4 regions of the Mesorhizobium sp. LNHC209A00 genome follow, and region 4 is predicted to be linked to each of the others. Evidence: riboswitches for the same ligand, from Rfam matches in the RefSeq annotation. Region 4 holds a riboswitch; each other region holds the start of a gene.

Region 1 (7,614 bases), on a different contig from region 4:
CGGGCATGTGGGATTTCGGTATCGGCAGGTCGGTGTCCATCATGATGCGGACCTGGCCTTTCATTGTCTTTCGCATGATCGTCTATTTCGGCATCACGCTGGCCTACATCATGGCAACCGGCACCGGCGCATCCGTCGGCTATGGCGTCGGCCATATTTCCACCGATCCCGACGGACCATTGTCTTTTGCGATGTGGGGCGGCGTGGTCGGTTTCGGCATCGTCTCGATCGCCGTCTACTGGATCCGCGAATACATCCTCTACGTCGTCAAAGCGGGCCATATAGCCGTCATGGTGCATCTGATCGACGGCCATGATGTTCCCGACGGCCAGAACCAGATCGCCTACGCAAAAGAGATCGTGACCGAGCGTTTTGCCGAGGCCAACATCCTTTTTGTTGTCGACCAATTGGTCAAGGGCGCCATCCGCGCCATCACCGGCCTGCTCGGCGGCATCGCGGCCTTCCTGCCTATTCCTGGGCTGAGCGGACTGGTTTCGTTCCTCAACACTGTGATTCGCCTGTCGCTGACCTATGTCGACGAGATCATTCTTGGCTACAACATCCGCATCAATTCGTCCTCGCCGTTCGAAACCGCGCGCCAAGGCGTCGTGCTCTACGCCCAGAACGGTAAGACCATGGTCAAGAACGCCGTCTGGCTGGCGGTCATCATGTGGGCCGTGTCGTTCGTGATTTTCCTGCTGATGCTCGCTCCGGCAGCCGCTATTCTTTACGTCATGCCCGGGCAGCTCGCCGGCTGGGCTTTCGTGCTGGCAATCGTCTTTGCCTGGGCTTTCAAGGCGGCCTTCATCGAGCCCTTCGCCATTGCCTGCCTGATGCAGGTCTATTTTAAGACCATCGAGGGTCAGGTGCCCGATGCCGCCTGGGACGCCAGGCTGGCCGAAGCTTCGTCGAAGTTCAGGGAACTCAAGGACAAGGCGCTCTCCACTTTCGGCGGTTCGCGCTGGGGCACGGCCGGCGCGACGAGCTGATCGGCCGGGCTCGCGGGCGCACCGGCGACGGTGCCGAGGCGCGCCACTGCTGATTTGAGCGGCGCTTCGCCTTGCCCGCGAAAAGTCTCGCTCATGATCAGCTCGGGCAGCGGCAGCCGCCGGCCCCAGCCATGCGTTTCGAGGTCCGGCTTCGGTGCGAACTCGGAAACGCGGCCGACGCAGAGATAGGCGATCGGCGTCACGTGATCGGGAATCGCCAGCAGGCTTTTCAGCGCTTGCGCCTCGATGATGCTGACCCAGCCGACCCCAACGCCCTCGGCACGCGCGGCCAGCCAGAAATTCTGCACCGCGCAGACCGTGCTGTAGAGATCCATCTCCGGATTGTGCCACCGCCCCAATGGCGAGCCTTTCGAGCGCTCGCGGTCGCAGGTGATGCAGATGTTTAGCGCGCTTTCGCAAATGCCTTCGAGCTTGAGCTTGCGGTAGAGCGCCTGCCGTTCTGCCTCTATTTCAGGCAGTTCCCGTTCTCGCGCGGCCAGGAACAGGTCGCGCACCTCCGCCCGCCGCGCGGCATCGCGGATGACGATGAAGTTCCAGGGTTGCATGAAGCCGACCGATGGCGCGTGGTGGGCGGCAAGCAGCAGCCGCGCCAGCACCTCGTCGTCGATCGCCTCCGATGTAAAATGGCTGCGGACGTCGCGCCGCGTAAACATGGCACGGTAAACCGCGTCGCGCGCACTCTGGTCAAATCCATCGCCCATTTGAGCGGTCATGGCTTCCCGCATCGCGTGTCCCCTTGCGATTGCAATCGATGCCATCCGCCTGACCATGCGGATGACGATGCCTGCCAGGCCGGTCTTCTGGCTCGGGATCAACCCGCGTCCGGTGCCTTCCCGTCATCGACAGTGGCATCTACCGGCGCGGTCCCCCTCACAGCGTTGGGCACGCCACGGAGTTCAACCGTGTTCCCGATTCTCCCGCCAGAGCATTTGTAGCCAAGTGGAAACACTTGGCGTCGCGGAATGCGGCTAAAACAAACAGACCAGCAGGCACCAGGCAGTAGCGGCAGTCTTACTCCGAAGGGCCGACGACGCCAATGCCCGCAGCGACATGAATGGACGCAGGTTCGATTTTCCCCAGCGATCAAGCCGCAACGCATGGCCATCACGGCGCCGGGGCACTAGATAGGGGGCATGGCAACTCGTCTCTACACGCACCCGATCTTTCTCGAACACATCACCCCGCCCGGTCACCCCGAGCGGCCCGACCGCCTGCGCGCCATCGAGCGCGTGCTCGACGACGAAGCTTTTGCCGCGCTTGACCGCGTCGAGGCACCGCAAGGCGACGAAGCGACCATCCTCTACGCGCATCCCGCCGATTTCGTCGCGCGTGTCCGCGCCGCCATCCCCGACGAAGGCATTGCCCGCATCGACGCAGACACCACCGCCAGCCCGAAAAGCTGGCAGGCGGTGATTACGGCGATCGGTGCCGCCAATGCCGCCGTCGACGACGTCTTTGCGGGCCGCGCCGACAATGTCTTCGTCGCCGCCCGTCCGCCCGGCCACCATGCCGAAAAGACCACTGCCATGGGCTTCTGCTTCTTCAACACGGCGGCAATCGCGGCCCGCTACGCGCAGAAGAAGCACGGCGCCGAGCGCGTCGCCGTCGTCGACTGGGACGTGCATCACGGCAATGGCACGCAGGATATTTTTTGGGACGATCCCTCGGTGCTTTATTGCTCGACGCACCAGATGCCCCTTTATCCCGGCACGGGCGCGAAGAGCGAGACCGGCGCCGGCAACATCGTCAATGCGCCGCTGGCGCCTCGGACCGGCAGCGAGGTGTTTCGTGATGCGTTCCTGTCGCGCGTGCTGCCGGCACTCGACAATTTCGCGCCGGATCTGATTGTCATTTCGGCCGGCTTCGATGCGCACCATCGCGACCCGCTGGCGGAAATCAATCTGACCGAGGACGATTTCGACTGGGCGACCGGCCAGCTGATGCAGCGCGCCGCAATCCACGGCGGCAACCGGCTCGTCAGCCTGCTCGAGGGCGGCTACGATCTGCAGGGATTGGCATTTTCGGTCGCCGCCCATGTCGGGCGACTGATGAAAGGATGAATGATGACCGGTGAGATCAACGAAGACGTCAAGGCGATGAGCTTTGAACAGGCGCTCGACGCACTGGAGAAGATCGTCGATGATCTGGAGCGGGGCGACGTGCCGCTCGACCAGTCTATCCGGATTTACGAGCGGGGCGAGGCGCTGAAGGTCCATTGCGACCGGCTGCTGAAGGCCGCCGAGGACAAGGTCGAGAAGATCAGGCTGTCGCGCGACGGCAAGCCGGTTGGAACCGAGCCGCTCGACGCGGACTGAGTCCGGAGCAGCCTTACCGATTTTTGGACACGATCATCATTGAGGATACAGTTCGTCCCGATTGAAACGGACAAGAGGAGATACGGAAGCGATGTGCAGAAACATCAAGACCCTGTTCAATTTTGATCCGCCGGCAACTAACGACGAAGTCCGTGACGCGGCACTGCAGTTTGTCGGGAAGCTGAGCGGCACGACGCGGCCTTCTGCCAAGAACCAGCATGCGTTCGATCATGCGGTCGAAGCCATCGCCGCATCCGCACGCGAATTGCTCGATTCCCTCGAAACCCACCAGCATCCGCGCAATCGCGAAGAGGTGGCGGCCAAATTAAAAGCAAAAGCGGCGATCCGGTTCGCCTGATATGCCCACGCGCCCGCTGACCGCTGACGAGGAGAGTTCATGAGCTTCTTCCCCGGCAAAGACCCTGAGGCCGGCGATGCCTTCGCCAGCGACCAGATCGAGCTGATGGTCATCCCCAACGCCAAGGACATTGGCGCTTTCGAGGTGCGTCGCGCCTTGCCGACCGCCAAACGGCGCCTGGTCGGGCCGTTCATCTTCTTCGATCGAATGGGTCCCGCGATCATGCGCGCCGGCCAGGCGCTCGATGTCCGTCCGCACCCGCATATCGGCCTGTCGACCGTGACCTATCTGTTCGACGGCAAGATCAGGCATCGCGATTCGCTGGGCACCGAGATGGTCATCGAGCCCGGCGACGTGAACCTGATGACGGCTGGTCGCGGCATCGTCCACTCCGAGCGCACGCCGCAGGAATTGCGCGGCGCGCCGATGTCGATCTCCGGCCTGCAGACCTGGTTGGCTCTGCCGGACGGCAAGGAAGAGGTGGCACCGGTGTTCGAGAACACCGCGGCGCTGCGGCTTCCCGAAATCGACGCCGAAGGCGTCAGCGGCCGCGTCGTCATCGGTGAGTTCCAGGGCTTGCGGTCTCCGGTGCGGGCCGATACCGAAACACTCTATGCAGATTTGCTGGTGGCGCCCGGCGCCAGCGTCAAAATCTCGGCCGATGCCGAGGAGCGCGCCATCTACACGCTGGAGGGCGAGGTCTCGATTTCGGGTGATGTCTTTCCGGCGGAACGGCTGCTGGTGTTCCGGCCCGGCGACGAGATCGTCATATCGTCATCGACCGGGGCGCATTTCATGCTGTTCGGCGGCGCCTCGCTTGGCTCAAAGCGCTACATCTGGTGGAATTTCGTTTCCTCGTCCAAGGAGCGCATCGAGCAGGCCAAGCAGGAATGGAAGACCGGCCGCTTCGATATCGTTCCTGGTGATGAGAAAGAATTCATCCCGCTGCCGGAAGGTTGAGCGGATCGAAGGGTTGAGCGTCCGCGTCAGCGACACGCATTTACTTTCGCCTGCCGGCGGCCTATCCCGCAGATGAACAGAAAGTCTGGGCCCAACGTGAACGCAACGCCGCATACGCCGCTTCTCGATAGGGTTCGCGTCCCGGCCGATCTGCGCAGGCTGGCCGAGAGCGACTTGCCACAACTGGCATTTGAGCTTCGCGCCGAACTGGTCGATGCCGTTTCCCGCACCGGCGGCCATCTCGGTGCCGGCCTTGGCGTGGTCGAACTGACGGTGGCACTGCATTATGTCTTCAACACACCCGATGACCGGCTGATCTGGGATGTCGGCCACCAGGCCTATCCGCACAAGATCCTGACCGGCCGTCGCGACCGCATCCGCACCTTGCGCCAGGAAGGCGGTTTGTCGGGCTTCACCCGCCGAGCCGAGAGCGAATATGACCCGTTCGGCGCCGCCCATTCCTCGACATCGATATCGGCCGGCCTCGGCATGGCCGCCGCCCGCGACCTCTCAGGCGGCCGCAACAATGTCATTTCCGTCATCGGCGACGGCGCCATGTCGGCTGGCATGGCTTATGAGGCGATGAACAATGCCGGCGCGCTCGATGCGCGCCTCATCGTCATCCTCAACGACAATGATATGTCGATCGCCCCGCCAACCGGCGCCATGAGCGCCTATCTGGCGCGCCTGGCTTCCGGCAAGGCCTATGTCGGCCTGCGCGACTTCGGCAAGAAGCTGACCTCCTATCTCGGCAAGCGGGCCGATCGAGCCATCACCCGCGCGGTCGAGCATGCGCGCGGTTACGTCACCGGCGGCACCTTGTTCGAGGAACTCGGCTTCTATCACATCGGCCCGATTGACGGTCACAATCTGGAGCATCTCATCCCGGTTCTGAAAAATGTCCGTGACAACGGCAAGGGTCCGGTGCTGATCCATGTCGTCACCCAGAAGGGCAAGGGCTACGCGCCGGCGGAAGCGGCCGCCGACAAGTATCATGGCGTCAACAAATTCGACGTCATCACCGGCGCACAGGCCAAGGCGCCGGCCAATGCACCGGCCTACACCAAGGTGTTTGCAGAAAGCCTGATCCAGGAGGGCCGCGAGGACGACCGCATCGTCGCCGTCACCGCCGCCATGCCGAGCGGCACCGGCCTCGACCTGTTCGGCGAGGTGTTTCCGTCAAGGACTTTCGACGTCGGCATTGCCGAACAGCATGCGGTGACCTTCGCCGCCGGCCTGGCAACGGAAGGCTACAAGCCCTTCGCGGCGATCTATTCGACCTTCCTGCAGCGTGCCTATGATCAGGTCGTCCATGACGTCGCGATCCAGAAACTGCCGGTGCGTTTCCCCATCGATCGCGCTGGCTTTGTCGGCGCCGACGGTGCCACCCATTGCGGCGCGTTCGATACCACCTTCCTGGCAAGCCTGCCGGGCTTTGTCGTAATGGCCGCGGCCGACGAGGCGGAATTGCGTCACATGGTTCGCACCGCCGCCAGCTACGACGACGGGCCGATCGCCTTCCGCTATCCGCGCGGCAACGGCGTCGGCGTCGAAATGCCCGAGCGCGGCTCGGTTCTGGAGATCGGCAAAGGCCGCATCGTCCGGGAAGGCAGCAAGGTTGCCCTCCTGTCCTTCGGCACAAGGCTGCAGGATTGCGTTGCCGCAGCCGAGGAACTCGGCGCGGCCGGGCTTTCCACCACGGTCGCCGATGCCCGTTTCGCCAAGCCGCTCGACCAGGATCTGATCCGGCGGCTGGCCCGCTCCCATGAGGTTCTGGTAACGGTGGAGGAGGGCGCCATTGGCGGCTTCGCCAGCCATGTGCTGCAATTCCTCGCCCATGAAGGACTGCTCGAAAGCGGCCTGAAGGTACGCCCGCTGGTGCTGCCCGATGCCTTCACCGACCACGCCAAGCCAGAAAAGATGTATGCCGATGCTGGTCTCGACGTCGCCGGAATCGTGCGCACCGTGTTCACCGCGCTCGGTCATACGGTCCGTGCCCAGCGCGCTTGAATCAAAACCTCAACAGCTTGAATCAGTTTGCCGGTTCGATTTCGTAATGCGTTGTTAACGCTGCCGTTTGGCGTTTTGCTTACCCTGTCCCTTGGCCGTTTTTCAACGCCGCCCTGCTAGATCACAGGCAGGCAGGGAGACAGCGAGAATGAAGATGCTTCTGTGCGGCGCGGCCTTGGCGGTGATGGTCGTACCGGCTGCTGCCGAAACGCCCTACGACCGCAATCTCGAAAAGGCGGCGGTAGGCATTGTCGCCAGCAAGATGGGCGATATCCGCGGTGGCTTTTCCTACAAGCAAATTCCGCAGCTTGTGGTGTCGCCGGATCCTTCGCCTGTTGCGACAGAGCATGCGCGTGAGCAGGCTTCAGGGGGTCGAGACGACGGATTGTCTCCAGCCATCGAGCGCCAGGCACCCCGAACCATCTTCTAAAACCACATGTCGCGTACGCAGCGGCCGTCGCGCGGCAGGTCATCGTACGTGTCGAGGCCATCGAAATGGTCGATCGGCAGATCGGCGACGGCCTCGGGGGGCGCCAGCCGGACATTGACGGCCATGCGTCTTCGACCCGAGGCGCTGGCGCGCAGTCCGCGCCAGCCGAGCACGCATGCGCAACGCGGGCAGAACAGGATCTCGAGCGAGGGGTCTTCCTTTCCGGCGCGCGTATAGCTAGCCGTCGGCCCCGAAACGCGAATGCGTTCGTCGACATAATCATAGGCCCAGAGCGTGCCATAGCGGCGGCAAAGCGTGCAGTTGCAGGCCGTCACCGGGCCGGGGTCGCCCTCCAGCGTCCAGTGGGCGGCGCCACAGTGGCAGGTTCCCGTCAGCATTCGTTCTCCTTCGAGTTGCGACAAACAGTGGACTCTTTGTGACCAATATTCTGCCGGACCCGGCATGATGGGCGCAAGCCGCGGCCTGGTTCGATGCACCAGCCGCTCCCGTAGGAGCACTTCGGTCCATCTA
Region 2 (7,614 bases), on a different contig from region 4:
CGGCATGGTTCGCGGATCCGAGGTGAACAGGTTGCGGCCGGTTGGAAGCACGTCACCGCGGCCGCGCGCGGGTGCGCCGGCCGGACCCGCCTTGACGTGACGCCCATCGAGCGCGGCGAGCAGGGAGGCCTTCTCGGTGCCCGCGCTTTGCCGGCGCATGGAGTCTGGTTCGTCGTTTGGGACGCGTCCGTAGATGTGCAGCCCGTCCTTGATGGCGAAATCCTTGAGGTCGCAGAGCCAGGCGTCGATGCGGCGCAGCGCTTCGTCGGGCGCGTCGGTCTTGGCGACGCCGGCTTCGGAGGCAAGGCCGGTCTTTTGCGCGGTTTCGACAATCAGCCTGGCGAGCCGGTCCCGGCGACGGCGGTCGAGCCCGTCGGCCTGGGCATATTCGTCGACCAGCCGTTCGAGCTCGTGCTGGTCCTCGTCCAGCCCGGCGCCTGCCAGCGGCGGCGGCAAATGGCCAAGGGTGACGGCGGCAATGCGCCGTTTGGCCTGCGCGGCTTCGCCGGGGTTGGAAACGATGAAAGGATAAATGACTGGTAATGCGCCGGTGACGATCTCGGGAAAGCAGGTTTGCGACAGCGCGACGGTCTTGCCGGGCAGCCATTCCAGCGTGCCGTGGGCGCCGACATGGATGAGAGCGTGGGTGCCGATCGATTTGCGCAGCCACAGGCCAAAGGCGATCAAGGCATGGCGCGGGGGGAGGGTCGGATCGTGGTAGTCGGCGCGACGATCGGCCGAGCGGCCCCGGTCGGGGGCGAGTGCCACGGTGACATTGCCGAAATGCGCGGCGCGGAAGGGGAAGTGGTGTTTGCCTGATAGCGAAGTTGTGTGCGAGGTCTCATTTTCCGCTCTGCCCCACGCAGCCTTTACCGCGGCAATCGCCGATGTCGGCAACTCTTTCGAGAAGTCGAGATAGTCATTCAACCCCAGCCCATCACTGCCCCGCTCCAGCATCTGCAACAATTCACGCGGCGTTTGCGGAATCCCCTCAACGGCATAGCCCTGTTCGCTCAAGTCGTGCAGCATGGCCAGGACGCTGGATGGCACATCCAGCCCGACCGCATAGCCTGTGCGGCCAGGTGCACTGGGATAGTCGGGGATGAGGATCGCGAGCTTGCGCTCGTCCCGCTTCGTCTCCCGCAGCCGGATGAAAGCCGAGACTCGACCGGCCACTTGCTCCACCCGGTCCAGTTCCGGCCGGTTCGCCAACGCGCGATGGCCAAGCGCCGGATCGATATCGCTCTCGGCCTTGAAGGAAATGGCGCCGGCGAGGATGCGGCCGTCGAGTTCGGGCAGCACGACATGCATGGCAAGGTCGGCTGGCGCCAGGCCGCGCTGGTTGTTTTCCCAGACGTCGCGGCGCGTGGTGGCGACGATGACCTGGAAGACGGGCACGCCGGCGCGGTCGAACAGGGTTTCGACGCCGGGTTCCGCGCCGGATGCGAAAGCGGTCGCGGTGACGATCGCGGCGGGTTTCAGCGATGCGATGGCATTTTCGACGAATGCCAGCGACGCCGGATCCTTCAGACTGGAAACGAAGATCGGGACCGGTGCCAATCCCCTGGAGCGCAAAGCCTCGGCCAGCGCGTCGATCGGGGCGACATCGGCGGCAAGCAGCATCGATCGGTAGAAGAGAATCGGGATAATGGGAGTGTCGCTATTGGAACCGGCCGGCTCCTCCGAGACCCCCAATCCAGCCTGATAGTACCCGGCCTTCGGCACGCTGACCGGGTTGGCGACGGGCGTATCCTGTCCGGCCAGGCCTGCCAGCTTGTGCACCAGCGCGCTCATATTGGCCGGGCCGCCCTCGCGGAAATAGCCGAGCAGGCCGTCCAGTTCGGCACGCGGCAGCGTCGAGGCTTCGACCAGCCTGAGATCCTCGTCGTGGCTTTCGCCGGGAAGCAGCGCCAGTTTGATGCCGCGTTCGCGGGCAATCACCGCCAGTTGGTCGCAGCCATAGCGCCACCACTCGTAGCCGCCGAGGATGCGCACCAGGATGATTTTGGCGTGGCGGGCGACGGTGTCGATCCAGAGGTCGACGGACATGGGATGGCGCAGGTCGCGCAGTGCGGCCAGCCGCATCGAGGGCAGGCGACCGGCATCCGCCTTCCACGCCGCAGCCAGTCCGGCGAGATCGCTGTCGGTGAAGGATAGGGCCACGATGTCCGCCGGCGCCTGCCTGAGATCGACAGGCTCGGCGAGGTCGTCGAGCGAGGCGGAGGTCGTCGTGAGGATGTGCATCGCGGCCCGGCCTGGAAATCAGCCGGCGAGGATACGTTCGATCGCAGGACGGTTCAGCCCCTTGGGGCCGATGACGACGAGGCGCGATCGGCGGTCGTCCCCGGCGGTCCAGGCACGGTCGTAGTAATGATTGACCCGCGGGCCGACGGCCTGCAGCAGGAGCCGCATCGGCTTGCCGCCGACCTCGACGAAGCCTTTCACGCGCAGCACGTTTTCCTGTTCGGCGGCGGCGGCGACGCGCTTTGCCAACTCGTCGGGATTGGCGATCGAGGGAATGTCGACGATGAACGTGTCGAAGTCGTCATGCTCGTGATCGAATGCGCCGTCATGGTGGGACTTGCGGTTCTCGATGTCGTCCTCGACGGCGAGACCGAGCCCGAGCAGCACCGAGGGATCGACCTTGCCATGGGACGTCGGCACGATCTTCACGGCGCGGGCGGAGTGTTCGTTGACGATGGCCTTGGCGCGAGCCGAGCCGGCGGCGTCCATCAGGTCGCTCTTCGACAGGATGATCAGGTCGGCGCAGGCGATCTGATCCTCGAACACTTCCTCGACCGGATCGTCATGGTCGAGGCTCTCGTCCTGCGCGCGCTGCGCCTGCAGGGCGTCCATGTCGTTGGCGACGCGGCCTTCCGCCAGTGCGGGGCCGTCGACCACGGCGATGACGCCATCGACGGTCACGCGGCTCTTCACCGTCGGCCACTGGAAGGCTTGGACCAGAGGCTTGGGCAGAGCGAGGCCCGAGGTTTCGATCAGGATATGGTCGACCTTCGGCGTCAGCGACAGGATCTTGTCGAGGGCCGGCACGAAATCGTCGGCCACGGTGCAGCAGATGCAGCCATTGGCCAGTTCGACGATGTTTTCCTCTGGGCAGGTGTCGATGCCGCAGCCCTTGAGGATCTCGCCGTCGATGCCGATGTCGCCGAACTCGTTGACGATGATGGCAATCCGCTTGCCGCCCGCGTTTTCCAGGAGATGGCGGACCAGCGTCGTCTTGCCGGCGCCGAGGAAGCCGGTGACGACGGTGCAGGGAACGCGAGACAGAGATGTTGTCATGATCAGTCTTTCAGCATGTCGAGGGGTGGAATGCGGGCAACGAGGCCGCGCTTGAGGCTATCGGGCCTGCCCCGCCAGGGAATGAGGCCGTCGCTCGAGGTGGCGAAGAGTTTCGCGCCGGTGACGAGATCGGCGCCGCTGGTCGTGGTCAGATCGCCGAACACATAGCTCCAGCAGCCGTCGCGCAGGATCGCGGCGCTAAGCCGGCGCTTGCAATTGCCGAGGCATTCGACCGTGCGGACGCGAATCTTCTCGGCCAAGGCGGCTTGGCGCGTATCTTCAGCCAAAAGTTCGCCGGCCCGGGGACGGGCGTCGGAGCCGGTCTCGTCGCGACAGGAAGCGCAGACAATGACCGTGATGCCGGCCAGGGAATCATCCCCGCCGGACGAAATGTCGGTTGTTTCAGCCGAAAAGCTGCTGTCGCGATCCAAATCAGGCTCCTTGCCCGGAAAACCCGCCAGGCGATCGGATTATTGCATTCCAGACGGCAGGTCTCCTGGCTCGCGGGTCATCGCCTTGGTAGCCGCCTTCCCGGGACAATCCCAGTGGCTTTCGGCCTTGGCTCTTCGCTCACAGTTGCGGGGACAGCCGCGGATTTGGGATTTTCAATCCCGCACCGCATTCCCTCTTGGCTCCTCCCTTTGCCGAGAGGAGACCGTCTGGATGGGATTTAGGCTCTTGCAGGCAGCGGTGTCAACGCGAGCTTACGACACCGCGATGTCGGACAGCGCCGGGCCGAGATCGCCGACAGGGGTTATTTCCATGCGCTCAAGGCCAAGCCAGCCCTGCATCTGCTTCAATTCCTCGAAGAGCTGGGCGGCGGTTTCGGGCGGTGCGTCGGGCTCGGGGTAGGCGGCATGGACGCGCAGGACACTGGCCGGCCGGTCGGCCTTGAGGTCGATGCGCGCCACAATCCTGTCGCCGAGCAGGAAAGGCAGGACATAGTAGCCATATTGCCGCTTGTCGGCCGGCGTGTAGATTTCGATGCGGTAATGGAAGTCGAACAGCCGCTCTGAGCGCGAGCGCTCGAAGACGACCGGATCGAACGGCGCCAGCAGGGCGCGGGCCTCGATCTTGCGCGGCATACGGGCGTCCTTGTGAAGGTAAGCCGGCTTTTCCCAGCCCTCGACACGGACCGGCAGCAAGTCGCCGAGTTCGACCAGTTCCTCCAGCCGGCCTTTCATGTCGGCCGGCGAGAGTCGAAAATAGTCGCGCAGGTCGCCTGAAGTCGCCACGCCATGGGCACGGGCGGAAATGCGCAGCAATTCGCGATGCGCGTCCTCAGGCGTCGGTACCGGCAGATCGAGGATCGGCTGCGGCAGCACGCGCTCCGGGAGGTCGTAGAAGCGCTCGAAGCCGCGTCGGTGCGCGGTGGTAATGCGCCCGGCCCAGAACAGCCACTCGAAGGCGTGCTTGGCGTGGCTCCAACCCCACCAGCCGCCGGAGCCTTTCTGGCCTTCGAGCGCCGAAGCGGCGATCGGCCCGCGCGCGACGACCTCGCGGTAGATCTCTTCTATATAGGCGGCGTGCTCGCGGCCCCATTTGGCCAGTCCCGGATACATTTCATCGCCTTGCTCGGCGCGCTGCATGCGCCAGCGCATCAGCGGGTAGGTCTCGACGGGCAGGAACGAGGCTTCATGCGCCCAATATTCGAAGACGGTGCGCTTGCGCGTCACGGCGGCGTTGTCGAGCAAAGCGAGGGGATAGGGGCCGAGACGCGAATAGAGCGGCATGTAATGAGCGCGCACCACGGCACTGACGGAATCGATCTGCAACAGGCCGGTGCGGGACAGAACGCGGGCGAAATGGCGACGGTCCGGCGTGCCGGCCGGGCGGGGATCGAGAAATCCCTGGGCGGCGAGCGCGATGCGCCGGGCGGCGGCAAGCGAGATCTTTTCCTTCATGCGGATGCGTCTCTGATGGACCTGTCTGGCACATTGCTGGGCGTGATTCCCATCCATGCTAGCAGGGTTTTGGCGGCAACCGTGTCAGGAGAGAAAAGTGGAGTTTAAAGCGAAGGAAATCAAACAGGAGCGGATGGGACCAGTTTCTCCCGGAATGCCGTCCAGCGCGGAGTTTTGAACAAGGTTTGACTTGCTTCGCTGGAAGTGCTGCGCTAACCCTCGCCGCGTTGCAGCATAGGCCCCTTAAAACGGTTCAGCGGTTAATCTGTCACGCTTCCGCATTAAGGTTCGGTGCTGTAGTCAAAGTGGATTGGCGCCAACGGAAAGCCGCTGCATGAACGCACTTCTCAGTTCGTACCTGCCCATCGTCCTGTTTATCGGCGTGGCACTGGTCGTCGGCCTGGCGCTACTGGCGGCCCCGTTCCTGGTGGCGTATCGCAACCCCGATCCTGAAAAACTTTCCGCGTATGAGTGCGGTTTCAACTCGTTCGACGACGCCCGCATGAAATTCGACATCCGCTTCTACCTGGTGTCGATCCTGTTCATTATATTCGACCTGGAAGTAGCCTTCCTCTTCCCCTGGGCAGTGTCCTTCTCGAAGATCGGCATGCTCGGTTTCTGGTCAATGATGGTGTTTTTGGCAGTGCTGACCATCGGCTTTGCCTATGAATGGAAAAAAGGAGCGCTGGAATGGGATTGAACGACAGTTCAGGCACCCTCGTCGCGCCGAAGCCCAAAGGTATTATCGATCCCAACACCGGCAGGCCGGTGGGGGAGGACGATCCCTTCTTCCTCGAAATCAACAATGAGCTTGCCGACAAGGGTTTTCTGGTCACCTCGACCGAGGCGCTGATCACCTGGGCGCGCAGCGGCTCGCTCATGTTCATGACCTTCGGTCTGGCGTGCTGCGCGGTCGAGATGATCCACACCTCGATGCCGCGTTACGATTCGGAGCGGTTCGGTGTCGCGCCGCGCGCGTCTCCGCGCCAGTCCGACATCATGATCGTGGCCGGCACGCTGACCAACAAGATGGCGCCGGCGCTGCGCAAGGTTTACGACCAGATGCCGGAGCCGCGCTACGTCATCTCGATGGGTTCGTGCGCTAATGGCGGCGGCTACTATCACTATTCCTATTCGGTGGTGCGCGGCTGCGATCGGGTCGTGCCGGTGGACATCTACGTGCCCGGCTGCCCGCCGAGCGCCGAAGCCCTGCTCTACGGCATTCTTCTGCTGCAGAAGAAGATCCGCCGCACCGGCACGATCGAACGGTAAATCCATGGCCGCCTCCTTAAGCGAACTGTCGACCTATCTCGGCGAGAAGCTGCCTGGCCGCTTCGGCGATGCGGTATTCGCCTATGGCGAGCTCACCGTTCACGTCGAGCCTCAAAACTTGATCGAGGGGATGACCTTCCTGCGCGACGATGCGCGCTGCCAGTTCATCTCGATCATCGATGTCTGCGGTGCCGACTACCCGTCGCGGGCCAAGCGCTTCGACGTCGTCTATCACCTGCTTTCGCCTAAGCAGAATGTGCGCATTCGCATCAAGGTGCAGGCCGACGAGGAGACGATGGTGCCTTCGATCACCGGCGTCTATCCCGGCGCCGACTGGTTCGAGCGCGAAACCTACGATCTCTATGGCGTGCTGTTTTCCGGCCATCCGGACCTGCGCCGCCTGCTGACCGACTACGGTTTCGAAGGCCATCCGCTGCGCAAGGATTTCCCGCTCACCGGTTTCGTCGAAGTGCGTTACGACGACGAAGCCAAGCGCGTCATCTACGAGCCTGTGGAACTGAAGCAGGAATTCCGCAATTTCGATTTTCTGTCCCCATGGGAAGGCACGGATTACGTGCTGCCAGGGGATGAGAAGGCAAAGCAGTAATGGCTGAAACCTCCGTCCGCAACTTTAACATCAACTTCGGACCTCAGCACCCTGCCGCGCATGGTGTTTTGAGGTTGGTTCTGGAGTTGGACGGCGAAGTGGTCGATCGGGTCGATCCGCATATCGGGCTCTTGCATCGCGGTACGGAGAAGCTGATCGAGCATAAGACCTATCTGCAGGCGGTGCCTTATCTCGACCGGCTCGACTATTGCGCGCCGATGAACCAGGAGCACGCCTTCGCGCTCGCCGCCGAGCGCCTGCTCGGCATCGAGGTGCCGAGGCGCGGCCAACTGATCCGCGTGCTCTATTGCGAAATCGGCCGCATCATGTCGCACATCCTCAATGTGACGACGCAAGCCATGGATGTCGGCGCGCTGACGCCGCCGCTGTGGGGCTTCGTCGAGCGCGAAAAGCTGATGGTGTTCTATGAGCGCGCCTCCGGCTCGCGCATGCATGCGGCCTATTTCCGGCCCGGCGGCGTCCACCAGGACCTGCCGCGGCAGCTGGTCGAGGACATCGGCAAGTGGATCG
Region 3 (7,614 bases), on a different contig from region 4:
TCTGGACCATCGGCCAGACCATCGACTACATGCGAGATGACAAGAACCTTCCGGACCGCTTCAGCCAGATCTTCGTCATCGATCCGACCTTCAAGTTGTTGGGGGCCATCGATCTCGACCAGATCCTGCGCGCCAAGCGCGCGGTCAAGGTGGGGGAGGTCATGCATGAGACGCGGCACGCCATTCCCGCCACCATGGACCAGGAAGAGGCGGCGCGGGAATTCGAACAATACGACCTTTTGTCGGCCGCGGTTGTCGACGAAAACGAACGGCTGGTCGGCGTGCTGACCATCGACGACGTCGTCGACGTCATCCAGCAGGAAGCGGAGGAAGACCTGCTGCGCATGGGTGGCGTCGGTGACGAAGAGCTCTCCGACAGCATTCTGGCGACCTCGCGCTCGCGCGTTCCCTGGCTGCTCGTCAATCTGCTGACGGCATTTCTGGCGGCATCGGTGATCAGCCTGTTCGACCACACGATCGAGCGGATCGTGGCACTCGCCGTGCTGATGCCGATCGTGGCCGGCATGGGCGGCAATGCCGGTTCGCAGACCATGACCGTCACCGTGCGGGCGCTGGCGACCAGGGATCTCGACATCTACAACGCCGGCCGCATCATCCGCCGCGAGATGGGCGTCGGCTTCATCAACGGCATCGTCTTCGCCGTGCTGATCGGCATCGTCGCGGCTGCCTGGTTCCACGACCCCAATCTCGGCGGCATCATCGCGGCGGCTATGATCATCAACATGTTCGTGGCGGCCCTTGCCGGCATCCTGATCCCGCTGCTGCTCGACAGGTTCAAGGTGGATCCCGCGGTCGCTTCGGCCGTTTTCGTCACCACGGTCACCGATGTCGTTGGGTTCTTTGCCTTTCTCGGCCTCGCGAGTTGGTGGTTCGGCGTCCGGTAAGTGTCTCAATTGACTTTTACGTAAATGCCGTGCGAGGCTTATGCGGGGTGCCGCGTCGATTCCGGCGGGCAAGGGTTTGGTTCGGGACAGAAGGGCGACGCCGCATCGCGGTCGGCTGGAATTCCGGCAGGAGTGACAATGCGGGAATATTATTCGATCACCGAACTGACCCGCGAATTCGACGTGTCGACGCGGACGCTGCGTTTCTATGAGGATGAGGGACTGGTGCAGCCGGTGCGGCGCGGCCGCACCCGGCTGTTTCGCCCTTCCGACCGCCACCTCATCCGGCAGATCATGCGCGGAAAACGCCTCGGCTTCTCGATCAACGAGATCCGCGAGATCATCCAGATGTACAAGGAGCCGCCGGGCGAGGTCGGGCAGCTCAAGTTGATGATCAAGCGCATCGAGGAAAAGCGCGAAGATCTCAGGCAGAAACGTCGCGACCTCGAGGAGACACTGGCCGAACTCGATCAGGCCGAGGAGTCTTGCGTCGAGCGGCTGGTGGAGCTCGGCGTCAACACGTAGCCCTGCTCAAATCCAGCGCCGGACCCTTTTTGCATAGTCGCGGTATTTCTTGCCGAATTTCGCCGCCAATATCTTCTCCTCGCCTTCGATCGCGACCTTCTGGGTGAGGAAGGCGGCGACGAAGGCAAGCAGGAAGAACCAGGCGATGCCCGAGACGAAGGCAACGCCGATCAACAGCAGCGTGTTGGCCAGGTACATCGGATTGCGGCTGACGCCGAAGGGGCCGGTCGTGACGAGATGATCGGGCACGGCGTTGGGATTGAGCGTGGTCCTGGCCCGTATCATGGTGCGGATCGCTGTGAACCAGAGTACGGCGACGGCGAACAACGCCACCCAGCCGGCGGCAAACAGGATGTCGCCAAGGAGATCGCCGATCCAGGGCAGCGGGATGTAGAGGCCGAGCACGACACTGATGAGGATGGCGGCGGCGTAGATCACCGGGGGCCACGGTATCAGCCCAGGCTTCGGTTCGGTCCCAGGCTTTGGCCCGATCATTGTGTCCCTCCCTCCGTCATCTTGTCGTCGGTCTTGGCAGTGCACGTTGCTGCAAGATCGGACAGATGCGCCCTGAAGTCCGCAGTCTGGTCGTTGTTGAAGAGCCGATCAAGAGCGGCTTCACCTTCGAGCGTTTCGAGCATGCAGCCGCAATAGCTCGAACAGAAGGTTGCGTTGCGCATCTGCTCGCACGAGCGCTGGCAGGTTTTGAGGAAATTGACCTGCGGGGTTTCGACCTGCGCCGGCATCACTTGCGAGAACAGCCAGACGCAGCCGATCAGCAGCGGCTGGTGGATCAGGTAGAAAGCCAGGCTGTGGCGTCCGATGAAGACCAGCGGGTTGGACCAGCCTCCGGGCGCCAGGTTGGCCAGGCGTGCCCTCATGCCGGAAGTGGAAGCGATTTTCGCCACTGCAATTCCCGTAAGCACGGCGCCGAACCAGGGGAACAGCGGAACGTAGTCGTTGGAGCGCGGATTGATCGCCGACAGGCCGATCCACCAGAGCCAGGGATGATCGAGGGCCTCGAAGCGCAGGTAGACTGGCGCCGCGATGACGAGCGCGGCGACGGCAAGCGTCAGCAGCGCCGGCAGGCGCAGGAAGGCGAGGCCGAGCAGGCTGGCGAGCGCGATCTCGTGCAGGATGCCGAAGAAGATGAACCCGTCGGGCGTGGCGATGCGGGTGACGATCGAAATGGCGACCGCCGCGCCCGCGACCATGGCGAACCGCTTCCAGAAGCCGTTCCAGCGGATCTGTCGGCCATGGGCGAGATAGAGGCTGACGCCGACCAGGAACAGGAAGGTCGATGCGATGCAGCGGGCGTAGAATTTCCACCAGCCGAAGGCGGTCAGGCCGGGATCGGTGTAGCCGAAGAATTCCAGGTCCCAGGTGAAGTGATAGCTTGCCATCGCGATCAGCGCGATGCCGCGCAAGATATCGATGGCGACGATGCGCTTCGATGGCTGCGGGACGGGTACGGTCGGCGTGTGGATGCTCATGGTCTCGCGATCTGATTCAGCCCTTCCAGGACGACTATCACGGTTGCACCGGATAGAAGAAGACCGGTCGCCTTGGCCTGCACCGCGCGGCCGGATCCGCGCCTGGCGCTGGGTTGGGCCAGCGCGGAAAAGCCTTTGACCGGCTTCGCTTTTTGCCGGATGTGCGTCGGTTTCCTCTTAATGGGCCTGAAATGTCCACGGCAGATTTGACGCCGCGATTCTGCTTTGGGGAAGCAATGTCCACCCATGTTCGCCATCCGATCTGGCTTTCGGCCCTCAAGGCCGCGGATGCGCGCACCTTCGCTTCGCTTTACGCGGTCGAATCCTTCGCCCGCGCCATGGTGTCGAGCGTCATACCGATCCAGGCCTACGAGATTCTCCACAACGAGCAGATCGTCTCGATACTCTACACCGCCGTGTCCCTGCTCGGCCTGTCGGTGACCTTGTTCATGCCTATGCTGATCCGCCGCTTCGCGCGGCGCTGGGTCTACACGGCGGGCGCCTGCCTGCTCGCCATCGGCTCGCTGTTCTTCCTCACCCACACGCTCGCCGGGCAACTGGCCGGGATGCTGTGCCGGGTGATGGGCGCCAGCGCGCTGTCGATCACGCTCAACCTCTACATCATGGATCACATCCGCAAGACCGATTTCATGCAGGCCGAATCGCTGCGCATGGCGTGGTCGATGGTTGCCTGGACGGGTGGACCGACGCTCGGCATTTTTCTCTATACGCGCTTCGGCATTTATGCCGCGCATGGCGCGGTGGCGGTGTTCGCCATGGCCTTGCTGGCGCTGTTCTGGACCTATCGGCTGAGCGACAACCAGTCGATCCGCCCGGGCAAGACACGACCGGCCAATCCGCTCGCCAATATCGGCCGCTTCGTCGCGCAGCCGAGGCTCAGGCTGGCCTGGCTGATCGCCTTCGGCCGCTCCTGCTTCTGGACGACCTTCTTCGTCTATGGACCGCTGTTCATGGTCATCACCGGCGAGGGCGAATTGGCTGGCGGCCTGCTGGTCTCGGCCGGCAACGCGCTGCTGTTCATGGCGATCTTCTGGGGCAAGGCGGGAAAGCGCTTCGGCGGCCGCAGGACCATGACATTTGCCTATTTCGCCATGTCGGCGACGTTGCTGGCGGCCGGTGCCGTGGGCGTAACCGTGCCGCTGCTCACCGGCGCCTTCCTGCTGTGCGGCGCCTTCTTCACGATCGCGCTCGACGCGCTGGGTTCGACCGCCTTCATGCGCTCGGTGCGCTCTTATGAGCGCGCGCAGATGGCTGCGGTCTACCGCACCTATCTCGATTTCTCCGAACTGACGCCGCCGCTGGTCTATTCGGTGGTGCTGGCCTTTTTCGGTCTGGGATCGGTGTTCGTCACGCTCGCACTACTGGCCGCGTTTTGCGGCTTCGTGACCTGGCGATATCTGCCGAAGTCGCTGTAGGTATGTCGATATTCAGGTGATGCCGGCCTGCGAACGGCAGGTTTGCGCGCTTCCGGTAATCACGTACCCGAAAGTACGTTCCGTTCCGGTTCTCGACCTCCGCCCTTCTCGGCTTGGCCTGACCTGAATGTCGACAGACCTCATGTCACCGCGGCATGGCGCTCGCGCACCCAATCGTGGAAGCGGTGCAGGTCGTACTCCTCGGGCATCAGCACGCCAGCTGTATGACGCATCGAGCGCAGCCCCTTCTGGTTGACCTCGCAGATCGCCGCGTCCTCCTCCAGCACCTGTGTGCCGAAGGCGACGATGTTGTCGATGTCGGTCTCGGCGAGCGCCTCGGGCGCGAACAGCCATTCTGCGGTCAATTCGGTCTGTTCGGGACCGAGCGGCGTAAGCCGCACAGTCCTGACATAGTCGACATGGCCGACGATGAACATGGACGGCAGGCTGGTGGCATAGGTCTGACCGGCGCTGCGCTCCGCCGGCGTCAAGCTCGGGAAGACCGGCCCGTGCGTCTGCCCATCACGCGACCATGTCTCAGCCCCGGCGCGCAGGCCGCCTGAAAATTCCGGCGCGTCATTGTCGGCGTGGCGGAGCCATTCGGGATCGTCATGCCGGCTCATCAGGCCGCGGCCATAGATCGGCACCAGCCGCGACAGGTCCTTGTGGACGCCCGGGCAGTGCAGGCACTCGTTGAAGTTTTCCCAAAAAATCTTCCAGTTACAGTTCATCACCTTGTGCAGCACATGGCCCGATACCAGCGTTTCCAGCGGCCAGTTGCCGAGATCGCCGGAGGCTGGGTCGAAGGAGGATTGCGCCGAGCCGGCGTCATCTTCCGCCAGATTGACGAAGACGAAGCCCCGCCACACCGAGAGCGCGACGCGATAAAGCGGATGATCGGCCTTGTCGAAGCCGTCAGGCAGCGATTTCGACGGCACGCGCACCAGATCGCCACGCAGCGAATAGGACCAGGCATGATACGGGCAGGTGATCAGCCGCGCCTTCAGCCGGCCCTCGCTTTCCTGGCAAAGCTGCGAGCCGCGATGCCGGCACGTGTTGTGGAAGGCACGCAACTCGCCGGTGTCGTCGCGCAGCACGAGGATTTCCTGCATACCGACGCGGAAGGTGCGGAATGCCAAAGGCTGGGCAAGATCGGCCTCGCGGCAGACGAGCAGCCAGTCCCTGTACCAGATGGCGTCGAGATCGCGCTTATAGTTGTCCTGGTCCCAATAGGCCGATGAGGGCAGCGTCGGCTCGGTTCGAGTCAGGCCGTTATAGGGCTCGCGCTCGCTGGCATTGGGCTGCATGGCTGGCTTCCCGTGAGGGTGCCAGCCGACACCCGGCCATGAAGTTTGTCAATCGGGACGGGGTGAGGGCAGCTTCGCCGATACGACGCTCCTGCGCTGGCGGTTGTCGGAATTTGGTTTGCCGGGCGCGGCGAATTTCCCTATAGTCGCCGATGTCGTCGGTTCCTTTTTGGAGCCAAGAGGGAATGCGGTGCGGGGAGGAATTCCTGCCCAATGCCGTGGCTGCCCCCGCAACTGTGTGCGGTAGTCCTCTCCATATGCCACTGAAGATTTTTCTTCGGGAAGGTGGGGAAGGGCGCTTATCCGCGAGCCAGGAGACCTGCCGGCGACAGGAAACTGACTTCGATGCCCTCGGGTGGAGGGCGAAAGGACAAGACATGACTACCGCTTCCGTCTCCCTCGGCGCCTCCGTCTCCTCGCAGTCGCGTTTCATGCAGCTCGCGCTCGCGGCGCTGCTCGGCATCTTCGTCGTCGGCTTTGTCGGCTTCTCGCATATCGATGCGGTCCACAATGCTGCCCACGACTATCGCCACTCGATGGCGTTTCCCTGCCACTAACGAGGATCCGACATCATGAATCTGTTTCGCAACGTCGTGTTCGTCGCGGCGATCGCGGGGCTTGTGGCCGGTGTCGTTCTCGCCTGCATGCAGGCCTATGCCACCGTGCCGCTGATCCTCAAGGCCGAAGTCTACGAAAAGGCCGGCGGCGGCCACCACCATGATCACACGGCCGCACCAGCGGCGACCAATGACGCGATGAGCACGGTGGCGCCCGCTGGGAATGCCACGAGCTCTGCCGCGCCCGCGGGCACCGATGCCATGGCACCGGCGGAGGAAGACGAAGGCTGGGCGCCGGCCGACGGTTTCGAGCGTTTCGCCTTTAGCGTGGTTGCCAATATCGTCACCGGCATCGGCTTCGCGCTGGTCCTGGTCGCGGTTTCCGAGTTCTTCGGTGGCGTCGGCAACTGGCGCCAGGGCGTGTTCTGGGGCTTGGCCGGCTTTGCCGTGTTCACACTGGCACCGGGCCTCGGACTGCAGCCGGAACTGCCGGCAATGCCGGCGGCCGATCTTCTGCCGCGCCAGATCTGGTGGACGGCAACGGCGGCCGCGACCGCGATCGGCCTAGGCCTGATCGTGTTTCGCAGATCGTTGCCATTGACCATCCTCGCCGTCTTGCTGATCGTCGCGCCGCATGTCGTCGGCGCGCCGCAGCCCGACAGTTTCGAGACGCCGATCCCGGAAGGCCTGCACCATCAGTTCGTGGTGGCGGTGACGGTGACCAATCTGGTCTTCTGGCTGGTGCTGGGCGCGATCGTGGGCGTGGTGCGCCGGCGCTTCACCGGCACGGCGACCAGCATGCGCGACAGTTTTGCCTGATCGCGGCAGGCTGACCTTCATCATCGGTGGTGCGCGCTCCGGCAAGAGCGCGCACGCCGAAACCCTGGTGACGGCATTGGCCTCGCCATGGGCCTATATCGCCACGGCGCAAGCTTATGACAACGAGATGCGCGAGCGCATCGCGCTGCACCGCTGGCGGCGCGGTGAGGGCTGGTCGACCATCGATGCGCCACTCGACCTCGCCGAAGCGCTGGAGGCGTCGCCGGACGGTCAGCCGGTGCTTGTCGACTGTCTGACGCTGTGGCTGACCAATCACATGCTGGCCGATCACGACGTCGATGCCGCGTGCCGACGGCTGGCGGACGTGCTGTCTCGGCCGCGCGGACCGTGGTTCGTGGTGACGAACGAGGTCGGGCAGGGCATCGTGCCCGACAACGCGTTGGCGCGCCGGTTTCGCGATGACGCCGGCCGACTTAACCAGCGGGTCGCGGCAGTGGCCGACACGGTGCTGCTCATGGTGGCGGGGCTCCCGCTCAAGGTGAAGTGAAATGACCGACGACAAGGATGAAGAACGCCATCGCGCCAAGATGGCCAAGCGCAAGGCGGTGCAGGAC
Region 4 (7,614 bases):
CGGCGAAACTGGCGCACGCGGCCGGTCGCGAAGTATCGATGACCTTGTCGGATTCGTTCTGCGTCGACCGCTACCGCGACGAGTTCCTCGAACTGATGCGCTCGGGCACGGTCGACATCGTCTTTGCCAACAGCCATGAGATCAAGTCGCTCTACCAGACCTCGTCCTTCGACGAAGCGGTGGCGCAGATCCGCAAGGACTGCAAGATCGCCGCCGTCACACGCTCGGAAAAAGGCTCGGTTATCGTGCGCGGCCACGAGACCGTCACCATCCAGGCGACGACGATCCGCGAGTTGGTCGACACCACCGGCGCCGGCGACCTCTATGCCGCCGGTTTCCTGCATGGCTACACGCAGGGACGCAACCTCAAGACCTGCGGCGACCTTGGCTCGCTGGTGTCCGGCCTGGTGATCCAGCAGATCGGCCCAAGGCCGAGGGAGAATTTGCGCCGCGAGGCGGAACGGGCTGGGTTGCTGTAGTGGGCGAGCAACTAACCAGCTGCCCTGCTGAGACGATCATCGCAGTGGCCGAACTGTGTCAAACCTCGCTCATATCGACAGCCATTCGATGTGGAAGGCCAATAAGGTTCCTGAGGTAACGGAGAACTCGCGGCGACCGTCGGAGCACTTGAACTTGCGATCACGTCCCGCGTAGCAGCGAAGGATGCCGAATGCGGGCAGACTGGTTCGCATTGGTCTGGGACCAGCGGAACTGGCAGCTGGGCTTCATCCTCGTCAATCTCATTACAGGACGGGACGGGCCAACTTCGGCTTGTTGTTCTGCCAAGCACGGACGAGTGGATGCCAATAATCTATGAGAACAGGTCGTTCACCCAAGCTGCGTCGCAGCCCGACACGAATCCGCCAGTTGGACAATGGTGGCGGCGGAGCAGCGCCGCCAATGGGAGACTGAATATTTCACAATGTTAGACAAGCGAAAAAGCGCGATCACATAACGACATAAACATTTCGTTATGCGTCATTGACAAAAGAGCGGACTGCTGTGATTGTCTGCGTGTCGTGGTTCTCGCGTGCGGCGCTGCCGCAACGGAGCTAAGAGGGAAGCCGGTGCGATGCCGGCGCTGCCCCCGCAACTGTTAGCGGCGAGCCAAACCAACTCATGTCACTGAGGCGAATACCCTCGGGAAGACCGGTAGAGGCTATGACCCCGCGAGCCAGGAGACCTGCCACGGCGAATTACGTCCACGGGCGGGGTGTCTCGGTGGCCGCTGCAAGCCGGCGTTCGTGCCGGCCTGCTAGCGCCTTCCTTGTCATCGACGCCCCAACCATCGGGGTATGACATGACTGACTCTCAGCAAATTCCTGTAGCAACGCTCGGCGTGCCGCGCTTCGGTCGTCGGCGAGAACTGAAATTCGCGCTTGAAAGCTACTGGTCCGGAACATCGTCCGCTGGCGACCTTCTTGCGACGTCGAAGGCGCTCCGTGCCGCTAGCTGGGAAGAGCAGCGCAATCGCGGCGTGTCGAAAATCCCGTCAAACGACTTCTCGCTTTACGACCATGTGCTCGACACCGCAGCCATGGTCGGCGCCATTCCCTCCCGTTACGGCTGGAATAGCGGCGAGGTCCCACTTGACATCTACTTCGCAATGGCGCGCGGCAACCAGGGTCAGAAGGAGGATTGTGCACACGCTGGTCACCAGGAGGCGGCTCATGGGCCCGGTGTAACCGCGATGGAAATGACCAAGTGGTTTGACACAAACTACCACTACATTGTGCCGGAACTTGATGATGATCAGACGTTCGCCCTCTCGTCGACAAGACCCGTCGATTACTTCCTCGAGGCCCAAGCTCTCGGCATTCACACACGCCCAGTCATCCTTGGACCCATCACCTTCCTCAAGCTGGCGAAATCGCCTGCCGAAGGGTTCGATCCTATCGCGCTCCTACCGCGGCTGCTGCCTGTTTACGAGCAACTCCTGCAGAGGCTGAAGCTGTCGGGAGCCGACTGGGTGCAGATCGATGAGCCAGCGCTTGTCCTCGATCTGAACTCCAACGAACGAGCTGCGTTCGAGTTCGCCTATGGCCAGCTGTCGAAAGCCGCGCCCGAGCTGAAGATCATGCTGGCTACATATTTCGGGCATCTGGGAGACAATCTCGAAACCGCGGTTTCTCTGCCCCTGGCCGGGCTGCATATTGATCTCGTGCGCGCTCCCGAGCAGCTGGAAACGGTGGGTCGGCTCGCTCCGAAGGATCTGGTGCTCTCGCTTGGCTTGATCGATGGCCGCAACGTCTGGCGTGCGAACCTGCCCGCCATTCTCGACCGCATCAAACCGATCGTCGCCGGCTGGCCCTTGGACCGCGTCGAGATCGCGCCTTCTTGCTCGATGCTGCATGTGCCGATCGACCTGCGCATGGAGACGGAACTCGACGCCGACATCAGCTCGTGGCTCGCCTTCGCGGCCCAGAAGACCGACGAATTGGTGTTGCTGGCCCGGGCCCTGTCCCAAGGCAGAGATGCGGTGGCTGGCTCGTTGAAAGCGTCTGCCGAGGCTGCCGCCACGCGCGTGACATCCACGAGGATCCATGACCCGCTTGTTCAGGGGCGGATCGCTAGCATTGACGACAGCGCGAAGCGACGAGAGAGCGCTTTTGCCGAGCGCTCCAGAGTCCAAGCCGGCTCACTCGGGCTGCCGCCGTTCCCGACGACGACCATCGGGTCCTTCCCGCAGACGCCGCAGGTACGCAAGGCGCGGGCCGCTCATGCGAAGGGCCAGCTGAGCTATGTCGACTACGAGACGTTCCTGAAGAAGGAGATCGAGGCTGCAATTCGCTGGCAGGAAGAGATCGGGCTGGACGTGCTGGTGCACGGTGAGTTCGAGCGAAACGACATGGTACAGCATTTCGGCGAGCAGCTGTCTGGCTTCGCCTTCACCCAGCATGCCTGGGTACAAAGCTATGGGTCGCGCTACGTGCGTCCCCCCATCATTTTCGGCGACGTATCGAGGCGCAATCCGATGACAGTGCTCTGGTGGCAATTCGCCCAGTCGCTTACGGAAAAGCCCGTGAAGGGAATGCTCACAGGCCCAGTCACCATTCTCAACTGGTCTTTTGTTCGCGACGACGTACCCCGCTCCGAAGCCTGCCGCCAGATCGCGCTCGCCATCCGCGACGAAGTGAGGGATCTCGAAAGGTCGGGCGCAAGGATGGTGCAGATCGATGAGGCCGCGTTTCGCGAAGGATTGCCACTGCGCCAGTCTGACTGGAAAGTCTATCTCGACTGGGCTGTCGAATGCTTCCGGATCGCTTCAACGGGTGTAAAGGACGCGACTCAAATCCATACCCACATGTGCTATTCGGAGTTCAACGAGATCATCGACGCGATCGCTGGAATGGATGCGGATGTCATTTCGATTGAGACGTCGCGCTCGAAGATGGAACTGCTGGACGCCTTCACGAGCTCCAAATATCCGAACGAGATCGGTCCCGGCGTCTATGACATTCACTCACCACGCGTCCCGGAAGTCGGCGAGATTTCGGACTTAGTCATGCTTGCCCGGGAGCGACTGTCCGACGGCCAACTGTGGATAAACCCGGACTGTGGCCTCAAAACACGCAAATGGGAGGAGGTCCGCCCTGCCCTCATTAACATGGTCGCGGCAGCACGCGCGCTCCGGCAGAAAGTGCAGGCGTGAGGCTTCTCTTCCTCACCGTGTGGGGAGTTGCCGGCTGGCGGATGTCGGCCGGGAATATGCCAAACCGATCACACTCTTGGAAATAAGCCACTCGGCGAAAATGTGCGATTTTCCTTCGGCACGTGTCCTCATCCCGCAGAAATATGAATGTGACACTACGCTATAGTATTGGTCCTTGGGAACATACAGGCCCCGCGCCTCGAACAAATCGTACACACGTCGTTTCTCAAAGTAGACTGCTTGGCACGTTCGCTCAGGCGGCGACAATATATGGTGCTGCGCGTCTGTCCGCTTCCCCAGTTGATTCGCGCAGACGACGGGCGAGGTGGCAGGTTTCGGGTATTGCTAGCGTGTCCGGCCAATTCGGAGATGGACGTGGCAATTCGTGTGGCCCAAGTAGAAGCCGCAATCATTTTCGATTGCGATGTCCGCAGCCAGTTGGCCTTATTTTCCTGAGATCTGCGTTACAGGCCGGGGCGTTGTCGCCGTTTCGGAGGGTAAGATGGGATAGGCGACCTCGGGTGCCTCTCCGGTCAGCGAGTTGAGGAAGGCAACAAGCAGGTCAACTTCTTCGTCCGCCAGTACTACGCCAAGCTGGGTGGTCCCCATGATAGCGACGGCCTGTTTCAGATCCCAAACCTTGCCCGAATGAAAGTATGGCGCGGTGAGTGCAACGTTGCGCAGCGGCGCCACGCGGAAAACATAGTAGTCATCGGCTGCATTGGTGACCGCAAATCGGCCCTTGTCTTTTTCCGGCAGGACCTCGGCGCTGGGCTGTTCCACGAGGCCGAATGGGTAATAGGCTTGCCCACCAACGTTGATGCCGGCATGGCAGGACGAGCAGCCTTTGTCCATGAAAAGCGCCAGGCCCTGTTTCTGTTCGGAAGTCATGGCAAGCTCATCACCATTCAGGAAGCTGTCGAAGGGGGCCGGCGTGACCAGTGTCGCCTCGAAGGCTTCGATTGCCTTGGCGAAGTTGTCGAAGGTGACCCGATCCGCTTCAGCCGGAAAAGCTGCATCGAACCACTCGACATATTGCGGCATGGACTTGAGCGTGGCGATGACTTGGCCCGGTGTATTGGCCATTTCCATGCCGGCTTGGACCGGTCCCTTCGCCTGAGCCTTCAGGTCTGCGGCACGACCATCCCAGAACTGAGCGATGTTGAAGACAGCGTTCAGTACAGTCGGCGCGTTGCGCTGTCCCTTCTGCCAACCATGGCCGATCGAGGTTTCGTGATTGTCGTCGCCGCCGGTGGCCAGGTTGTGGCACGAGTTGCACGACAAGACGCCTGACGCCGAGACGCGTGGATCGAAGAACAGTGCCTTGCCGAGAGCGATCTTTTCCGAGGTGACCGGGTTGTTGGCGCCTGTCGGCGTGGTGGATGGCAAAGCGCTGAAGGTGGCCAATGCCGTATCTCTGAGGTCGGCGGGGATCGAATCCGCAGCAAAGGCGGTGGGTGCCAGCAAGGTGACAGCCATCGTTCTGAATAGGATTTTCATAAATGGTCTTCCTGCGTCGTGCACGCAGCCACTATGCGATCTGCGGATCATGAACGCCCTGAGCTAGATCAGCTGAGGGAGAGGGTCGGGGTCTGACACCTGTTTTCGCGGCTGAGCTGGGACCCTCTTGGAAGTGATCGCTGTTCTCGATTGGACTTCAGGGAGGAGGAGTATCCCTGCTCGGCAACCGGTTGGATGTAGCAAAGCACGCACTGAGTGCGCTTCGAAGATTCGGTCACTGCGATCTTCCAGCCATCGTTTAGAAAGTCGATAGCATCTGCAAGACTTGGCAATCTCTTGCACCATGTGCGCTGCACGCCTTGCGAAAAGTGAGCTTCTGAAACCTCAGGGTACATTCGTTCCTCCTGACCTGTTGATTGCGTGAATCGGCCTTATCGACACCCGCAGACTGCACATTGTGATGTCACCAGCGATGGCGGTCTCAATACCTAAGCAGCGACGGTCTATGCGACAGTATGGATGTCCGGTCGGAATAGCCGGTTCGCCTTATCGACGTCACACCGGCATATAGCTCCGCTTCTACGAACATCCCATCACGCGAGGAAAGACATGGCCAACACGCGCAGTATCGCCAATCTAGCCCTTGTGTCGGCGCGGCGCTTGAGCAGGTCCACCGGCTGTAAGTGCCTCACACCTTGATCCACAGATCCTAGGCGATGACCACGTTGTCATCATAATTTGACGGGCGCGGGGCATTGGCCCATAAGCGAGCCACCGCAATCTGTGCGGTTGCCAATGCGAAATGAAGTGAATTGGAATGAATCTCCGGTTTGCGAAACACGCACGTCCGACGCAGCTTGCGTTGACAGAGGCGGTTTTACGCGCAATAGCACTTCCGCCGGCCTATTTTTGTGGAGTTCAATTGTGGTTCGGCCAAGGGCGCTGGGCGCCGGACGGGCCCCGTGTAAACCTCATTAAAGAGAGAGAGACCCTGCATGGAAGAATTCTTACCGCGCATCGCCACTGGTGCGGGCATCGGCCCGGCTGTCGCAGAGAAGGCCGTTGGGTTAATGCTGGGTTTCCTGCAAAGCCACGCGGCCGACGGTCCCGTTGCGCGCATGATCGAGGCCATTCCGGGAGCTTCAGAATTAGTCGCGAAGTATCATGGAGACGACCCAGAGGGTGGCGGCCTTATGGGGCTCGGCCAGCAATTGATGAGTGAGGGTCTGAGCATGGCAAAGATCGCCGGCCTCGCCAACGAGACGATCGCCTGCGCGAAGGAACATGCCGGCGACGAACTCGTGGACGAGGTCCTCAATTCCGTTCCTGGCCTTCCCCAGTTCGTCTGATCAGCGGTAGCCGGGGGCGCATGACCTCGTGCGCCCGTGCCGGCCGTCTGCGCAGCAGACATTCTCCGCCGAGCGTTCCGTACCGATCTCGCCAGACCACCAACCGCCGGGCACGCGAAGCGAGCGTTGGAGTACTTCATTCGTCCATTGCAAAATCGACTTCAGGCGAATCGATGTGTATAATTTCCGGCGGTAAGGGTTTATCCTCAACGCTTTCGATGAAGCCCGCGAGATAAGCAAACGTATTGTATTTCTCGAGGACCAACCGCTTCGCCTCTCTTATTGCGTCGCGACGTTCCTTCCAGAGGTCCGAGTCGATGATTTCTTGAATTTTTGGGATTACGTTCTTGTCCTCTGGGTCAATCAGAACCATAGAGTCCGAAGGGAAGAACCTCCTGATTGCCGGGCTGCCGTAATAGATCGGCATTGTTTCAGCAACGAAGCAGTCCATAAGCTTCTCTGTAAAATAGTAATCAGCACGAGTATTCTCGAACGCTATACTGTAACGGTAGGGTGCGAGTGCGTTCCATTTATCTCCAATCAGCCGAAAACCTCGGCCGAACAGGTCAAAATCGACCTCCTTTCTCAGCCGCTCCAGAAACGCCAGCCGATATCGATGTCCTTTAAGCAGGGCGATGTCACTGGTAATCCATGAGAGCCGAAGCGGCTTATCCACGACTTCGCTGACCAGAAGTTGGTCATATGTCTTGTTTACAGACCAAGACCGAGTGATAGGTGGAGACAAAACGAATCGGCGCGCTGCATTCTGCCGAGCAGCCAGCTCTGCGTCACACGTCAGGACGATAGTATTTTTCCCCTGCCCTTCATGAAACGCGCGATGAGCTTTCGTCGGCGGTTCGCCGATTGCAAAAATTGTCCTGTTTGGGCTCGCCTCGATATCAACAGGGAGCCCAAAAAGAGAAGCAGAGTTAAAGACGATATGCCAATCGGGCACGAAGGATGTCGTGCGAACAAAAGCGACATTGTTCCAGATTCCACTGCCCTTTGGAGTGAGATGGTGGATTGCATCATCCAAAACGCCCCAAGAATCTAGACATGTAGCAACAATGGGCGCCGGGCGTTCCGTCAACAATTTGGCCGACAAAGCAGTTCCACTCCCTCACTCGTGAAGGTACTCAATGGCCATTCCGG

The links. A riboswitch is a leader RNA that binds a small molecule or an ion and turns the genes downstream of it on or off. The one in region 4 is predicted to bind cobalamin.
Region 1: linked by a shared signal. The riboswitch ahead of bluB (5,6-dimethylbenzimidazole synthase) and the one ahead of metE (5-methyltetrahydropteroyltriglutamate--homocysteine S-methyltransferase) in region 4 are both predicted to bind cobalamin.
Region 2: linked by a shared signal. The riboswitch ahead of X739_RS163890 (DUF1636 family protein) and the one ahead of metE (5-methyltetrahydropteroyltriglutamate--homocysteine S-methyltransferase) in region 4 are both predicted to bind cobalamin.
Region 3: linked by a shared signal. The riboswitch ahead of X739_RS164180 (CbtB domain-containing protein) and the one ahead of metE (5-methyltetrahydropteroyltriglutamate--homocysteine S-methyltransferase) in region 4 are both predicted to bind cobalamin.

The regions. Positions count from the first base shown of each region.
Region 1 covers NZ_AYWT01000004.1:70,960-78,573, reverse strand. The annotation lists gene X739_RS153800 (hypothetical protein) at 6-989, shown strand; partial or broken gene bluB (5,6-dimethylbenzimidazole synthase) at 1,106-1,711, opposite strand; cobalamin riboswitch at 1,783-1,965, opposite strand; gene X739_RS153805 (histone deacetylase family protein) at 2,144-3,070, shown strand; gene X739_RS153810 (exodeoxyribonuclease VII small subunit) at 3,074-3,325, shown strand; gene X739_RS153815 (DUF2277 domain-containing protein) at 3,417-3,683, shown strand; gene X739_RS153820 (pirin family protein) at 3,723-4,643, shown strand; gene dxs (1-deoxy-D-xylulose-5-phosphate synthase) at 4,716-6,653, shown strand; gene X739_RS153830 (hypothetical protein) at 6,802-7,083, shown strand; gene X739_RS153835 (GFA family protein) at 7,080-7,481, opposite strand.
Region 2 covers NZ_AYWT01000001.1:399,659-407,272, reverse strand. The annotation lists gene cobN (cobaltochelatase subunit CobN) at 1-2,244, opposite strand, end outside; gene cobW (cobalamin biosynthesis protein CobW) at 2,263-3,300, opposite strand; gene X739_RS163890 (DUF1636 family protein) at 3,303-3,731, opposite strand; cobalamin riboswitch at 3,769-3,975, opposite strand; gene X739_RS163895 (winged helix-turn-helix domain-containing protein) at 4,005-5,204, opposite strand; gene X739_RS163900 (NADH-quinone oxidoreductase subunit A) at 5,539-5,904, shown strand; gene X739_RS163905 (NADH-quinone oxidoreductase subunit B) at 5,895-6,476, shown strand; gene X739_RS163910 (NADH-quinone oxidoreductase subunit C) at 6,481-7,083, shown strand; gene X739_RS163915 (NADH-quinone oxidoreductase subunit D) at 7,083-7,614, shown strand, end outside.
Region 3 covers NZ_AYWT01000001.1:334,882-342,495, reverse strand. The annotation lists gene mgtE (magnesium transporter) at 1-905, shown strand, start outside; gene X739_RS164155 (MerR family DNA-binding transcriptional regulator) at 1,044-1,430, shown strand; gene X739_RS164160 (isoprenylcysteine carboxylmethyltransferase family protein) at 1,437-1,925, opposite strand; gene X739_RS164165 (DUF1624 domain-containing protein) at 1,922-2,920, opposite strand; gene X739_RS164170 (MFS transporter) at 3,157-4,356, shown strand; gene X739_RS164175 (aromatic ring-hydroxylating dioxygenase subunit alpha) at 4,497-5,663, opposite strand; cobalamin riboswitch at 5,806-6,005, shown strand; gene X739_RS164180 (CbtB domain-containing protein) at 6,041-6,220, shown strand; gene X739_RS164185 (CbtA family protein) at 6,236-7,039, shown strand; gene cobU (bifunctional adenosylcobinamide kinase/adenosylcobinamide-phosphate guanylyltransferase) at 7,032-7,547, shown strand; gene cobO (cob(I)yrinic acid a,c-diamide adenosyltransferase) at 7,549-7,614, shown strand, end outside.
Region 4 covers NZ_AYWT01000033.1:4,000-11,613, reverse strand. The annotation lists partial or broken gene X739_RS0136195 (adenosine kinase) at 1-479, shown strand, start outside; cobalamin riboswitch at 1,004-1,206, shown strand; gene metE (5-methyltetrahydropteroyltriglutamate--homocysteine S-methyltransferase) at 1,301-3,652, shown strand; gene X739_RS137485 (cytochrome-c peroxidase) at 4,097-5,152, opposite strand; gene X739_RS137490 (hypothetical protein) at 6,109-6,462, shown strand; gene X739_RS1000000167415 (glycosyltransferase family 10) at 6,599-7,567, opposite strand.